DNA from 2 places in the Enterocloster sp. HCN-30185 genome. Region 1 is predicted to be linked to the other one. Evidence: predicted binding sites of a transcription regulator. Region 1 holds the regulator's gene; the other holds the start of a gene.

The links. The regulator Rex, encoded in region 1, represses fermentation and respiration genes when NADH is low (regulators of the CRP and FNR family bind a similar motif). The targets are predictions, from matches to a motif close to ATTGTTAANTANTTAACAAT.
Region 2: the regulator Rex is predicted to act here: its motif matches at 3,193-3,212, upstream of gap (type I glyceraldehyde-3-phosphate dehydrogenase).

What each region holds. Positions count from the first base shown of each region.
Region 1 is NZ_JBBKBT010000004.1:249,037-256,680, reverse strand. Features, by position in the region: gene WKT10_RS07030 (sensor histidine kinase) at 423-800, shown strand; gene WKT10_RS07025 (carbohydrate-binding domain-containing protein) at 1,001-2,971, shown strand; gene WKT10_RS07020 (hypothetical protein) at 3,278-3,508, opposite strand; gene abc-f (ribosomal protection-like ABC-F family protein) at 3,505-5,484, opposite strand; gene WKT10_RS07010 (redox-sensing transcriptional repressor Rex) at 5,660-6,325, shown strand; gene acpS (holo-ACP synthase) at 6,327-6,710, shown strand; gene WKT10_RS07000 (NAD(P)H-hydrate dehydratase) at 6,712-7,644, shown strand, end outside.
Region 2 is NZ_JBBKBT010000007.1:34,017-41,660, forward strand. Features, by position in the region: gene tpiA (triose-phosphate isomerase) at 1-725, opposite strand, end outside; gene WKT10_RS09205 (phosphoglycerate kinase) at 821-2,044, opposite strand; gene gap (type I glyceraldehyde-3-phosphate dehydrogenase) at 2,129-3,160, opposite strand; gene WKT10_RS09215 (histidinol-phosphatase HisJ family protein) at 3,428-4,237, shown strand; gene WKT10_RS09220 (peptidoglycan recognition protein family protein) at 4,271-5,023, opposite strand; gene WKT10_RS09225 (glucose-6-phosphate isomerase) at 5,161-6,741, opposite strand; gene WKT10_RS09230 (sigma-70 family RNA polymerase sigma factor) at 7,013-7,513, shown strand; gene WKT10_RS09235 (RsiV family protein) at 7,527-7,644, shown strand, end outside.

The sequences.
Region 1 (7,644 bases):
AGGAAGCTGGATGTGAGGGACATACTAACTCACGGGCAAATCTCTGGTCTGATGAACAGAAATCTCATATGAGGTCATGCATGAGGGTAAGGCTGCCATCCAAGTCGAAGCCCAATAACTACACGGAATCATGCATGATAGATGAGGCAGATGGATGGAGAGGAAGAAACGTGTGGTACCTAGGGAGGTCTGTGCGGCACGCCTTGAAAGAGGTAACCATTACATAAAGCAATGCTGAACGCACAGAAGTCAGCAGAGGTCATAGTAGCCGAGAGGTGAAGGACTGATGGTGTATAAATAAAGGAAAGAAAAAGTCCGAGTCGCATCAGAACTTCCAGCAGCAATCGAAAGGGCATTTTCGACCGTTCGAGTTTCAGATTGTTTAGGGGGGGTTTGTTCGTGCAATTATGTGCGGTAATTTGATGGATTGCTATAGTTCCATCTCTCCCATGGTATCCATGAAGTGGGAACAGAAGTCAATCCATAGTCTGCTCACGATTTTGCTGGATAATGCTGTAAAATATTCGGATGAAGACGGAACTATCCTTGTGACCCTTGAGAAAAAGAAAAACAGGATCCGGCTATCCGTTTTTAATACGACAAAATCTATTTCCAGAGAACAGATTTCTCATTTATTTGACCGTTTTTACCGTACAGACAGCTCCAGAAATTCTGAAACGGGAGGATACGGGCTGGGATTATCCATCGCAGCTTCAACCGTGGCAGCCCATGGAGGGAAGATCACAGCTGAAACAAAGGATGAAAAATCCTTACAGATTTCAATCTTATTTCCGGCATAAGGCCTTATCGGCACTCCGCACAAGTTTATCTGTGCGGATTTTTTATTTTTTAAAAGCTTTTTTAAGTTGAGTTAAGGTCTGCTCCTTATAGTAAGAAAATCAAAAATATCAGGAGGAACTTGTATGGCATACTATGAACTTCAGCAGGTGAAAACCACAAATATGGGGAGCTTATTTAAACTTACATAGGAGGCAGAAGAATGAGAAAAAAGCAAATCGCAGGTATTTTTATTACAGGTATTATTTTATTATCCGGATGCGCCAGAAGCAGCACGGAACCAGGCACAGTACAAAGTGCAGATGAAACCCGGACAGCCGAAAATGATCCGACGAATGAAAGCATGGAAACAGGGGAAAATTCCGAAAAAACCACATCTTTTGAAATAGATACATCCGATATGTTTTCTGACAGCGACAGAAATGTGGAATATAATGAAGCGGAAAGTACAATCATCCAGCTGTCCGATGAAGGTTCCTTCTGTGATACGGACACCGTTGTGATCGATCAGAATACGGTAACGATTACGGATGAAGGAACCTATCTTCTTTCCGGAAGCCTGTCAGACGGTATGCTCATTGTAAATGCCGAAACTACAGATGAAGTACATCTGGTATTTAACCAGGCAGCCATTTCCAATCAGGATTCGGCGGCGGTCTATATTGCGTCTGCCGATAAAGTGTTTCTTACGCTGGCAGATGGTACAGAAAACGCCGTATCAAATGGAGGCGTCTACGCAGACATTGATGAGGATACGATCGATGGGGCAATCTTCTCAAAAGCCGATCTGTTGTTCAACGGAACGGGAAAACTTATAGTAACCGCAGCAGCCGGACACGGGATTGTGTCAAAAGCCGATCTGATCTTTGCTGATGGCAGCTATGAGATTTCGGCGGCTGAGCATGGGATTGAAGGAAAAGACAGTGTGCGCATTGCTGAGGGAACGTATGAAATCCTTTCAGGAAAAGATGGAATTCACTCTGAGAATGATGAAGATGAAACTCTTGGATTTATCTATCTGAAGGATGGAATATTTAAAATCCAATCCCAGGGTGACGGGATCAGCGCTGGAAACTGGCTGCTGGCAGAAAATGGAACCTATGAAATAACTACAGGACAGGGAGGCGTTTCCGCAGAAGAAAAAAACAGTCTGGAACAACACAAACAGGAGGAGCAGGAAAAAAGTGCGAAAGGTATAAAGGCCGGAGCACAAATGCTTTTGAAAGAGGGAACGTATTGTTTGGATACAGAAGATGATTCAATCCACTCTAATGGAGATGTTTTTATCACCGGAGGAGATTACACTCTGTCTTCCAGAGATGATGGAATCCATGCAGATGACGGAGCTGCCATTTCCGGAGGCAGTATTAAGATTTCAGAAAGCTACGAAGGAATAGAAGGTTTGACGATCGATATTACAGGAGGACAGATCGATATTACAGCATCTGACGACGGTGTGAATGCTGCCGGAGGCAGAGACGGAAGCAGTATGGAAAAAGGACAAGATCCGTTTGTATCTATGGAAGGAGCCTATATTTCAATTTCAGGCGGCAGTCTGAGAATCAACGCGTCAGGAGATGGGATTGATTCAAATGGAGATCTTATGATTTCCGGTGGAGAAACCTATTTATCCGGACCGGTCAATGGTGGAAATAGTTCATTGGATTATAATGGAAAAGCAGTGGTCACAGGAGGAATTTTTGCTTCATCAGGCGCATCCGGTATGGCACAAAACTTTGATCTATCTTCTACCCAGGGGATAATAATGGTTACTTTGAATCCGCAGGAAGCCGGAACGCAGATCGCCCTGAAAAACAGTGACGGCACAGAGCTTTTATCCTGGAAAGCAGAAAAAGAATATTCATCTGTCCTCATTAGCAGCCCGGATATCAGACAGGGAGAAAGCTATTCATTAACAGCCGGTACGGAGGAGAAAATGATTACTATGGACAGTCTTGTTTACGGCGCCGATATTCCTGAAAATGGAAAGGCTCCCGTTGGCAGTGAGACTCCTAAAGGCGGTAGGGGGCCTGAGAACGGCGAAGTTCCCACAGGCGGGAGAGCGCCCATGGAAAGGGAACCAGCGGAGAATGGTAAAAGACCCGGAGAAATGGACAATAAACCGGGAATGGGAGAAAAACCCGATAATGAAAATAAAAAAGAAATCCAGTAAATGTGTGGGATGTATAGTTGACACAGGAAGAATATTACGGTAGCCTTCTGAAAAAATGAAAGAAATATTTAGAGCAGCTGGCAGGACAATACCCTGTCCGTGAAACAGAAGATGGTATTCATCCGATGGGGAAGCAGCCATTAAGGGGATTTCATAGAGAAAAAAATTAGTAAGATTTACACGGAATGAACTGCAGAGGTTGACAGCAGAAATTCAGATCCTATCGTAAAAAAGGAAACTGCGGTCATTTTCATGACCGCAGCCTATGAAGACATACTCCCGGGAGGTTCCCGCTTTATCAATAACCTACAATGTTTTTTTTCGTTCATCCTCTTCCTGACCTGGATCGTCCCCATGCTTTAATACCCTTGCCATCAGCGCCATAGCATAAAACAGGACGGAAAAGAAGAGGATCGAAAAAGCCACAGCCATCAGTGTATTTTTGGAAGCCCCGGTAAGAGCCAGAATAAAAAACAGGAGAACAAGCCCTGCAAGGAGAAGGACTCCAAGAAGAGCCAGAATACGTTTTAATTTCATTCCTCTGCCAGCGCCTCCCATAATTCGTAAAGTTTTTCCAGTTTTTCACTGATGGAATCCTTTTCTTTGTTCAGCTCCATCAGTCTGGACACATCGGTATAGACTTCTTCCAACGCCAGCAGCTCATTGATCTCGCTGTCTCTTGTTTCTAACTGGTGGATGGCGTCTTCGGTCTTTTTAAGTTCATTCTGACGTTTGCGGATCCTGGCCTGCTCTTCCTTCTGAGCCTTCCAGTCAAGCTTGGCCCCTGTATCTGAAGCAGAAGAGGAGGCAGCGGTACCGGAAGAAGCTCCCGTTCCGGCATCAGCCGGACGGCCTAAAGCTGATTTTGGAGCCTCAGAGCCTCGTCCTGCAAAAAATGCAGCCTCCACATCCTCCTTTTTCTCCAGATAATAATCATAATTGCCAATATAATTTATAAAGGACTGTCCGGTCAGATCCAGAATCCGGGTAGCGGTGCGGTTGATGAAATAGCGGTCATGGGACACGTAAAGCACCGTTCCTGTATATCGGTTTAATGCACTTTCCAGAATCTCCTTTGAGGTAATGTCCAGATGGTTGGTGGGCTCGTCAAGGAGCAGGAAATTGGCGTCAGAAAGCATAAGCTTTGCAAGTGAAACGCGGCCCCGTTCGCCGCCGCTTAAATCCTTGATCAGCTTAAACACATCATCACCGGTAAAGAGGAAAGAAGCAAGGGTATTGCGGATCTGAGTGTTGTTCATATTGGGATAGGTATCCTGGATTTCCTGAAACAGGGTTTTATCCATGTGGAGGACCTGATGCTCCTGATCGTAGTAGCCGATATGAACCTTGGCGCCCAGGCGGATTTCTCCGGCATCAGCAGGGATCAGGCCGTTTATGATCTTAAGAAGCGTGGTCTTTCCGGTACCGTTATTTCCGATAACCGCAATCCGTTCCCCACGTTTGATTTCAAAGCTGCCATGTGTAAATAATGTCTGAGTATCAAAGGACTTGCTTAAGTCTGTGACGGTGAGTACATCATTTCCGCTGACTACGTCCGGTTCCAGACGGATATCCATGGAATCGTTGATTTCCACTGGCTTTTCCAGACGCTCGATTTTATCCAGCATCTTTTCCCGGCTTTCTGCCCTTCGGATGGATTTTTCACGGTTAAATGATTTTAATTTGGCAATGACCGCTTCCTGATGGCGGATTTCCTGCTGCTGATTTAAGTAAGCACGGATCTGTGCGTCTCTGAGCATGGCTTTTTTATCGCTGTAGGCGGAGTAATTGCCGGAAAAAACAGTGGCGGTGCCATTGTCCAGCTCGATGACCTTTGTAACCACACGGTCCAGGAAATACCGGTCGTGGGCCACGATGATCACGCTTCCTGAATAGCCCTTTAAATAGGTTTCCAGCCATGCAATAGACTCCATATCCAGATGGTTGGTGGGCTCGTCCAGAAGCAGGATATCGGGTTTGGTTAAGAGAAGCTTGCCTAAGGATACACGGGTTTTCTGGCCGCCGGAGAGCGCCTGGATGGGCTTTGAAAATTCATCCTCTGAAAATCCCAGACCCTTTAATACCCCCGTAATTTCACTGCGGCAGGCGTAGCCGTTTTCCAGCTCGAACGCGTGGTTTAAGCGGCTGTATTCGGAAAGCATAGCCTCCAGTTCTTCACCGGAGGCAGATTTCATGGACTGTTCAAGGTTTCGTAGACGCTCCTCCATTTCAAGGATAGGCCGCTTTACCTCTAAAAGAGCGTCATAAATGGTCTCAGCGCCCTCCAGATCCTGATGCTGGGCCAGATATCCGATGGAAGCGCCCTTGGCCCAGGTTACACTTCCCTCATCTGGTGCCAGATCACCGATGATGATCTTTAAAAGAGTGGATTTTCCCGCGCCGTTAATCCCTACGACAGCGGCTTTTTCATGTTCCTCTATATGAAATGAGACCCGTTTGAGGATATGGTTATCTCCAAAGGACCGGCTGATGTTGCTGCATGACAGGATCATTTCAAAACTCCTTTTTTAGCATAAATTCTATGTTTTTTGCATAATATGCACCAATCAGTATAATATAGGAACATATTTTTTTCAAGAACATCCTGAAAGTGATTTGACATTTTTTTAACGCCCGATTATAATAGAAAGCATTAGATTGAATCATATAAGGAGAGGGTGGCACAGGATGGAACGCAAGGAAATATCGAAAGCGGTTATTTCGAGACTGCCCCGCTATTACCGCTATCTGGGGGAGCTGATTGAAGAAGGAGTGGAGCGTATCTCTTCCAATGAACTGAGCAACCGCATGAAGGTTACAGCTTCTCAGATCCGCCAGGATCTGAATAATTTCGGCGGCTTCGGACAGCAGGGCTATGGCTATAATGTAAAATATCTGTACTCGGAAATTGCAAAGATTCTGGGAATCGACCAGCAGCACAATCTGATCATCATCGGAGCCGGAAATCTGGGACAGGCAATCGCCAATTATACAAATTTTGAACGGAGAGGTTTTGTGATCAAAGGGATGTTTGATATCAATCCCAAGCTGATCGGTCTGGTGATCCGCGGGATTGAAATCCGGTCCGTGGACGATCTGGAAAGCTTTATAAAAGAGAATGAGATCCAGATCGCGGCTCTTACCATACCAAAGACAAAGGCTCCCGAGATTGCGGATCGTCTGGTAGCAGCAGGAATCAAGGCAATCTGGAATTTCGCCCATACGGATCTTGTTGTACCGGAGGATGTAGTTGTGGAAAATGTGCATCTGTCTGAAAGTCTGATGCGGCTGTCCTACCGGGTATGCAGTATGCTGGACCGGGATGAAAAAAACGAACGCACAGGAAGCAAGTAGGATGATACTGGGAGTTGGAACCGATCTGATCGAAATAAAGCGCATGGAAAAGGCCTGCAGGAGGCCTCATTTTGTCGCTCGCACATTTACGGAGACGGAAAGCCGGCAAGCGAAGGGGTCTGCCTCTAAGCTGGCCGGCTCTTTTGCTGTGAAGGAGGCCGTGGCAAAGATGTTCGGCACCGGGTTCCGGGGATTTATGCCCGGAGATATCGAGGTGCTTCGGGATGAGCTTGGAAAACCCTATGTCAATCTTTACGGCGGCGCTAAAAAGCGATCTGAGGAAATGGGGCTGACACAGATCCATGTGTCTATCTCCAATACAGAGGATTTTGCCATGGCATTTGCAGTGGGCGAAAAGGAAACGTCCGCAGAGAGGAGAACATGATATGAGAACCCTTCTGACAGGTAGAAAGATGAAAGCAGTGGATCATTACACCATCCATGAGGTCGGGATTCCTTCCCTGGTTTTAATGGAGCGGGCAGCTTTGGCGGTCGCAGACTGCGCATTAAAGGCAGCCCGAGCATTTGCCGCACACAGTCCGGTCTGGGCGCTGTGCGGTGTGGGAAATAATGGAGCGGATGCAGCGGCGGCAGCCCGGATGGTTTATTTAAAAGGACTTCCTGCAGTTATTTTTCTGGCCAGTTCAGAGGAAAAGGCGACAGAAGAATTAAAGCTCCAGCTTTCCATTGCCAGGAAGCTGGGGATACCTGTAAAAAAATGGGAACTTATGAAAGAGGAAGCAGAAAACTGCGGGATTCTTTTCGACGGCCTTTTCGGTGTGGGATTAAGCCGGGAAATCCAGGGAGAATACAGAGCCTGTATGGAGCTTGCAGCAGAGATTCTTAAAGGGAATGGAAAAACAAAGCCATGGTGCATTGCTGTCGATATTCCTTCCGGGATCCATTCCGGTACGGGAGCGGTGATGGGGATTGCTCTGAAAGCAGATGAAACCGTAGCCTTTGGCTGGGAGAAGATTGGAACTGCCGTATATCCGGGAAGGGACTATGCGGGAAATGTTACGGTTGCAGACATCGGTTTTCCTGAGGAGGCCTTAAGGGCAGAGCCGGAAGAGGAGGATCCGATCTCTATGGCGTATGCCTGCGAGGAAAGCGATTTAAACCGGGTACCGGAGCGGAAAGCCTATTCAAATAAAGGGACCTTTGGCCGCGTGCTGATCGCAGCAGGCTCTAAAAACATGAGCGGAGCAGCTTATCTTAGCGCTCTTGGAGCCTACAGGGCCGGAGCTGGACTTGTAAAAATCCTGACCGTGGAAGAAAACAGGACGGTTTTACAGACCCTTCTTCCGGAAGCCATTATT
Region 2 (7,644 bases), on a different contig from region 1:
AAATCAGGCTTTAAGGAAGCGCCGCCTACCAGACCACCATCGATATTTGCCTGTGCAAACAGCTCGGGAGCAGATGCAGCAGATACAGAACCGCCGTACTGGATGCGGATAGCTTCTGCAGTTGCCTCGTCATAAATCTCACCAATGCAAGCGCGGATGGCTGCACATACCTCTTCTGCCTGCTCTGTGGTAGCTACTTTTCCGGTTCCGATGGCCCAGATTGGCTCATATGCAATTACTGCAGTTTTTGCCTGATCTGCTGTTACATTCAAGAAAGCGATCTTGATCTGCTGACGGATCCAGTCAATAGTAATCCCTTGCTCTCTCTGAGTCAGAGACTCGCCGCAGCAGATAATCGGGGTAATACCGTGTTCAAATGCCTTTAATACTTTTTTATTTACAGTCTCATCTGTCTCTGCAAAATACTCTCTTCTCTCGGAATGTCCGATGATCACGTATTTTACACCTGCGTCTGTCAGCATATTGGGTGAAATCTCACCTGTATAGGCACCCTTTTCCTCAAAATACATATTTTCAGCACCGATATTGATATTGCTTCCCTTTGCAGCCTCCATTGCCGGGATAATATCAATAGCAGGTACACAGAACACTACATCCACCTCATCATTGGCTACTAAAGGCTTTAACTCGTTTACCAGTGCTACTGCCTCAGAAGGGGTCATATTCATCTTCCAGTTGCCTGCAATGATTTTCTTTCTTGCCATGATTATCTCTCCTTTACACACATTGATTCTGTAAATGGACCGCCCGGACCGCAGGCTTATCTCCGGTCCGGGCGGTATACTTATGCTATACAGCCTTATTTGTCATCTGCTGCTGCTACACCTGGAAGTACCTTGCCCTCAAGGAACTCCAGAGAAGCGCCGCCGCCGGTGGAAATGTGGCTCATCTTATCAGCAAATCCCAGCTGATTTACAGCTGCTGCAGAATCGCCGCCGCCGATAATAGTAGTTGCATCTGTCTCAGCCAGAGACTCGGCAACTGCGATGGTTCCCTTTGCCAGAGTCGGATTCTCAAATACGCCCATCGGTCCGTTCCATACAACAGTCTTTGCAGACTTTACAGCCTCAGCATAGATCTTTGCAGTCTCAGTGCCGATATCCAGCCCCATCTTATCAGCAGGCATAGCATCTACGGATACGTTCTCTGCCTCAACAGGAGCATCAATTGGATCCGGGAAGGAAGCTGCTACTACTGCATCTACAGGAAGAAGGAGCTTCTTGCCAAGCTTCTCTGCCTTTGCCATCATTTCACGGCAGTAATCTAACTTGGTATCATCTACTAAGGACTTTCCGATTTCCTTGCCCTCTGCCTTTAAGAAAGTAAATGCCATACCGCCGCCGATGATCAGAGTATCGCACTTCTCTAACAGATTAGAGATAACATTTAATTTATCAGCAACCTTTGCACCGCCAAGAATTGCTACGAAAGGTCTTACAGGATTTTCAACTGCATTTCCCAGGAAATCGATCTCTTTCTGCATCAGATAGCCAACTGCATTTGTGCCTCCCTTGGCAGAAATGAACTTGGTTACGCCCTCTACGGAAGCGTGTGCTCTGTGGGAGGAACCGAATGCGTCGCATACATAATCGTCAGCTAGATCTGCTAACTCTTTGCTGAATGCCTCGCCGTTCTTTGTCTCTTCAGCGCCGCGGAAACGGGTATTCTGAAGAAGAACCACATCGCCTTCGTTCATGGCCTCTACAGCCTTGGTTGCCGCCTCGCCGGTTACGTTGTAATCCGCTACGAATACAACTTCTTTGCCTAACTTCTCGCTCAGTCTCTTTGCGACAGGAGCTAAAGACTCACCCTCGTTAGGGCCATTCTTTACCTTGCCTAAGTGGGAGCAGAGGATTACCTTTGCACCGTCAGCGATCAGCTTGTTGATGGTTGGCAGAGCAGCCACGATACGTGTCTCGTCGGTGATCTCACCATTCTTTAACGGCACGTTGAAATCGCAGCGCACCAGCACTCTTCTGCCTTTTACGTTCATATCGTCGATAGATTTCTTATTTAACATAATGGATGTACCCCTTTCATACTGCGTAAAAAGGGCCCGGCCCTGACGACCGGACCCTTTTTATGAGTCTACTAAAAAACTGAATAATTAAGCCAGCTCTGCAAAGTACTTAATGGTTCTTACCATCTGGCTTGTGTAGGAGTTCTCGTTGTCATACCATGAAACAACCTGAACCTCATACAGATCCTCAGCAATCTGAGCTACCATGGTCTGAGTAGCATCGAACAGGGAGCCGTACTTCATGCCGATAACGTCAGAAGATACGATCGGATCCTCGTTGTAGCCGAAGGACTCGGAAGCTGCTGCCTTCATAGCTGCGTTGATGTCTTCCTTTGTAACGCCAGCCTTCTTAACAACTGCTGTTAAGATAGTGGTAGAACCGGTCGGTACAGGAACACGCTGTGCAGAACCGATCAGCTTGCCGTTCAGCTCTGGGATAACCAGGCCGATAGCCTTAGCAGCACCTGTAGAGTTAGGAACGATGTTTGCAGCGCCTGCGCGTGCTCTTCTTAAGTCGCCCTTTCTGTGTGGTCCGTCAAGGATCATCTGATCGCCTGTGTAAGCGTGGATGGTGCTCATGATACCGCTCTGGATAGGAGCGTAATCATTCAGAGCCTTAGCCATTGGAGCCAGGCAGTTTGTTGTACAGGAAGCTGCGGAAATGATAGTATCCTCAGCAGTCAGAGTATCCTCATTTACGGAGAATACGATAGTCTTTAAGTCATTGCCTGCGGGTGCGGAGATAACTACCTTCTTAGCGCCTGCATCGATATGAGCCTGAGCCTTATCCTTAGAGCAGTAGAAACCGGTACACTCTAATACTACGTCTACACCGATCTCTCCCCATGGAAGGTCAGCAGCCTTTGGCTCCTTGTAAATCGTGATCTTCTTTCCGTCAACAGTGATGGAATCCTCACCAGCCTCTACAGTGTGCTTGCCCTCGCCGATGTGGCCAGCGTATCCGCCCTGAGCGGTATCATACTTTAACAGATGTGCTAACATCTTAGGATCAGTCAGATCGTTAATAGCAACTACTTCGTAGCCCTCTGCGCCGAACATCTGACGGAATGCCAGACGGCCAATACGTCCGAAACCATTAATTGCAACTTTTACTGCCATGATTCAATTCCTCCTAGTTGTTAAATTGTATTATTGTTAAATAATAATCAACTTGTACTCATTGTAATCAATTTTTTCCAAAATAGCAAGCGTTTTTTTTAATTCTACCTTTTCGTTAATTTTATAACAATTTGTGCGGGAAATTACAGCATTTTACCTCTTTCCCCTAAATTTGTTTGTCAGCCTTGAACTTTTTATCTGCCGCAGGTATAATATTTATCATCAAACGCCGCGCCTTTGGCATCCGGCCTGAAAGGAGGAGCCTGCATGATCTGCGACTGTCATCTGCATACCGCTTTTTCCGGCGATTCAAATACACCCGCCCGTGTTCAGATTGAACGGGCCGTTTCTATGAGAATGAAGGAAATAACCATTACGGACCATCATGACCGCGACTCATCCTTCTGTGAGGATAACTTTGAGCTGGATCTTCCCTCGTATCTGTCCGCCCTGAACACTCTTAAAGAAGAATACCGGGATAAAATCCGCATCAATATCGGCATCGAACTGGGGCTGCAGCTTCACATCTGCAGGTACCTGGAAAAATTTCATAAGGATTTTGGCTCTGAATTTGATTTTATCATCGGTTCCAGCCATTTTATCCGCTCCCATGATCCCTTTTATCCCTCCTTTTGGGAAGCCTGCGGTTCCAGGCAGGGACTTGAGGAGTTTTTCACCCTTTCCTTTAAGCGCGCCAGAGCCTTTCATCCATTCTTTGACTCCTGGGGCCATCTGGACTATGCCGCACGCTATGCTCCGGACAGTGCTTCTGTCTACAGCTATTTTGCCTTTAAAGAGCAGATTGATTCTATTTTGAGGGTTTTGGCTGAAAATGGAAAGGCTCTGGAATGCAATACGGGCGGCTTCCGCAGCAGGCTGAGTCATCAAAACCCCGATACAGAGATTTTAAAGCAATACCGCAGGATGGGCGGCGAACACATCACCATCGGCTCTGACGCCCATGCTCCGGAGCATCTGGGATATGGATTTACCCGCGCAAAGGAGCTTTTAAAGCAGTGCGGCTTTCATTACTATACGATTTACCATAATCGAAAAGCGGAGATGATCCCCCTGTAGGGATCTCCCCGCTTTTTTATGCAGTATCGCAGATCACAGCTCCTTCATGGCCGCATCAATGTCCTTTCTCAGCTGCTTCCACTCTTCCTCATGCTCCACATAATATTTCGGACACAGCTTACCGTTGATATCATAATGGCGCACCACATCGCTGCTTTTAAGCTTTAACTGGGTACACAGCCAGGCTGTAAGCCTCACGACAGACTCATATGTAGCATCGCTGTATTTTCCCGTATCGTCCGGGTGACAGACCTCAATGGAAAGAGTATCCTCGTTTCTGGGAGCATTTGCGTAGGCAATCTCATTGATCGGGATACACTGGATCACCTCTCCTTCCAGGCCCACAATAAAATGGCTGCTGGTAGAGGTGCCACCTTTCTGGCTGTCCTGATCCGCCAGGCTGTCAAAATAATTTCGGTTGCCCTCTGCACTGGAACCGGGATTTGCCACATAATGAAGCACAATATTGTTGATCTTCCTGCGGCTCACATCCGGCCTTGAAAAAATATTTTTCCGGATAAACTCCTGCTTTACCCAATCCGGAACCTCTACTGCCTTAAGATCTACCGTATAGGGCCGTTCCCAGCCCCATACGTAGTAACCGCCGCCCAGTCCTGCCAGAACGCCTACCACAAGAGCCATAAATACGGCTGCAAAGGGAAATCCCCTGCGTTTTGCCGTTTTTTTGCGGCTTCTGCGGCTCTTTTTCTTTTTTCTGTCATTTTCGTCTATGGGAACCTGGCGCAGCTCCTTGAGCTCTTCTTCCAGTCTCTTATCTTCATCCATGATATCCTTCATATCTGTAACCCGTCTTTCCGTGAAAGACAGGAATGGAATCCCCAAACCAGACCTGCGCCCTCACTGATACTATCAGTATAACGGACGGTTTTTCTCTTCGCAAGTATATTTTTTCTTCTGTTTGATCAGATGTTCAAAAGCTCGCTGTAAACCTGAAGCGCTCCGTCTGTTTCATGGGCCAGTACGCGCTTTGCAAGTACCTTGCCCAGCTGTACGCCTTCCTGATCGAAGCTGTTTACATTCCATACAAAGCCCTGGAACATGATCTTATTTTCAAAATGTGCAAGGAGTGCTCCAAGTGCCTTGGGATTTAACTGCTCTCCAATGATAATGCTGGAGGGACGTCCGCCCTCAAACTTCTTATTCAGATTCTCATCATCTTTGCCGCAGGCAAATGCAACGATCTGAGCAGCCACATTGGCACAGAGCTTCTGCTGGCTCGTGCTGTCCTCGATCACAACGTCTGTTCCGATCTGGCTATTCTTAAATCCCACAAACTGGATCGGCACAATATCGGTTCCCTGATGGAGCAGCTGGTAGAAGGAATGCTGTCCGTTTGTTCCGGGCTCGCCGAAGAGGACCGGGCCTGTGACATAGTTTACAGGCTCACCAAACCGGTTCACGGACTTTCCGTTAGACTCCATGTCTGCCTGCTGCAGATGCGCAGGGAAGCGGCTTAATGCCTGTGAATAAGGCAGAACGGCTGTTGCCGGATAGCCTAACATATTTCTCTCATATACGCCGATCAGCGCATCCAGCATATCCGGATTCTGGAGCAGGTCTTCCTTTGCTGCCAGCTTATCTTCCTCTGCCGCACCCTCTAAGAACTGAGCGAACACCTCCGGTCCGAATGCCAGTGACAGGACTGCCCCGCCTACTGCGGAAGTAGATGAGAAACGGCCTCCGATATAATCATCCATAAAGAAGGCTGCCAAGTAATCATCACTCTTTGCCAGAGGTGAGGTCTCGCTTGTTACTGCAACCATATGTTTGGAGGCATCCAGACCTGCCTTCTTTAAAGCATCCTTTACAAAGGACTCATTTGTCAGAGTTTCCAACGTAGTACCCGACTTGGAAACCAGCACAAACATAGAATGAGCAACATCAATCGAACCAAGCACTGCAGCCGCATCATCCGGATCTACATTGCTGATGAACTTTGCTTCCATTTTAAATGTATTATGTTTCTTTGCCCAGTTCTCCAGTGCCAGATACATTGCGCGGGGGCCTAAATCGCTTCCGCCGATTCCAATCTGTACAACCGTTGTAAACTTCTCACCTGCTGCATTGGTGATCTCGCCGCTGTGTACCTTCTTTGCAAATTCAGCGATTCTCTCCTGCTGCTCTACATAGAAAGCCCGCTTGTCTGTGCCGTCTGCCACAACCTTATCTCCAAGCTGTCCGCGTGTGAGCTGGTGAAGCACCAGGCGCTTCTCTCCTGTATTGATCATCTCCCCATTGTACAGGGCTTTGTATTTTTCTGACAGCTGCGCTTCTTTTGCCAGCTTTTTTAATACTGCAAGCACATTTTCATCCACCTGCTTTGCCGCATAGTTATAGACCATGCCTGCTGCCATGGGAACGCTGTATGCTTTTACACGCTCTGCACCGCTCTCTCCGGACATTACTTCTGCAAGCTTAACACGCTCTGCTTTGGCAAGCTCCCCGTAGGACTCAAGATTGTCAAAATTCTTCCACTCGATCATTTTCTCATTCTCCTTACCCTTTTTTTCAAATGCAGCATTTTATCTGATACACTCTTACTGCTTAAATATATCAGTTATGTTAATTATACCCTTTCCCTTATAAAAATTCAATACAGGGCGAATCAGAAAATTTCCTGTACGGGCGTTGATTCTTTCGCTCCTTAACGTATACAATAAAAGCAGCCATGCAATAAATTCATTGTTACTGAATGCAACTTTTTCACCATTCCCGCCGTCTAACAGACAGAAACCAAGAAAGGAGAAGTTTAACGTGGATACCAACCCCATCACAAAACAGACCGAGCAGATACTGATCGATGGATATGAGCGCTTTTACCGTCTGGCCTACAGTTATGTACAGAATCGGGAGGATGCTCTGGATGTCGTTCAGGAAAGCGCCTGCAAAGCCATCCGGGACTGCGGCCAGGTAAAAAATACAGACTTTTTATCCACATGGATCTATCGGATCGTTATAAATACCTCTCTGGATCTTCTGAGAAAAAATAAAAAGGAAATCCCCGCAGAGGAAATGCCAGAAATCCCATGGGAGGACAAATATCAGGAGCTGGATCTTAAGACCGCCCTAAAGCATCTGGATGAAAAAAGCAGAACCATTGTCATGCTGCGGTACTTTGAAGATATGAAACTGGAAGATATTTCCAGAGTTGTAGATGAAAATTTAAATACTGTAAAAGCCCGTCTTTACCGAGCCTTAAAAAAACTGAGAATTACCATGGAACCTGAAGAACCGAAGAAATCTTACGCAAAATGAAAGGAGAATCTTTATGGAGCAGAAAGACCTTAAACTTTCCGGATACAGACAGTTAGAACAGCTCAGACAGGAATATGAGTCACTTCCCGTTCCCCTGGAAGCCAGAGACCGGATTCTTGCCGGAATCGCGC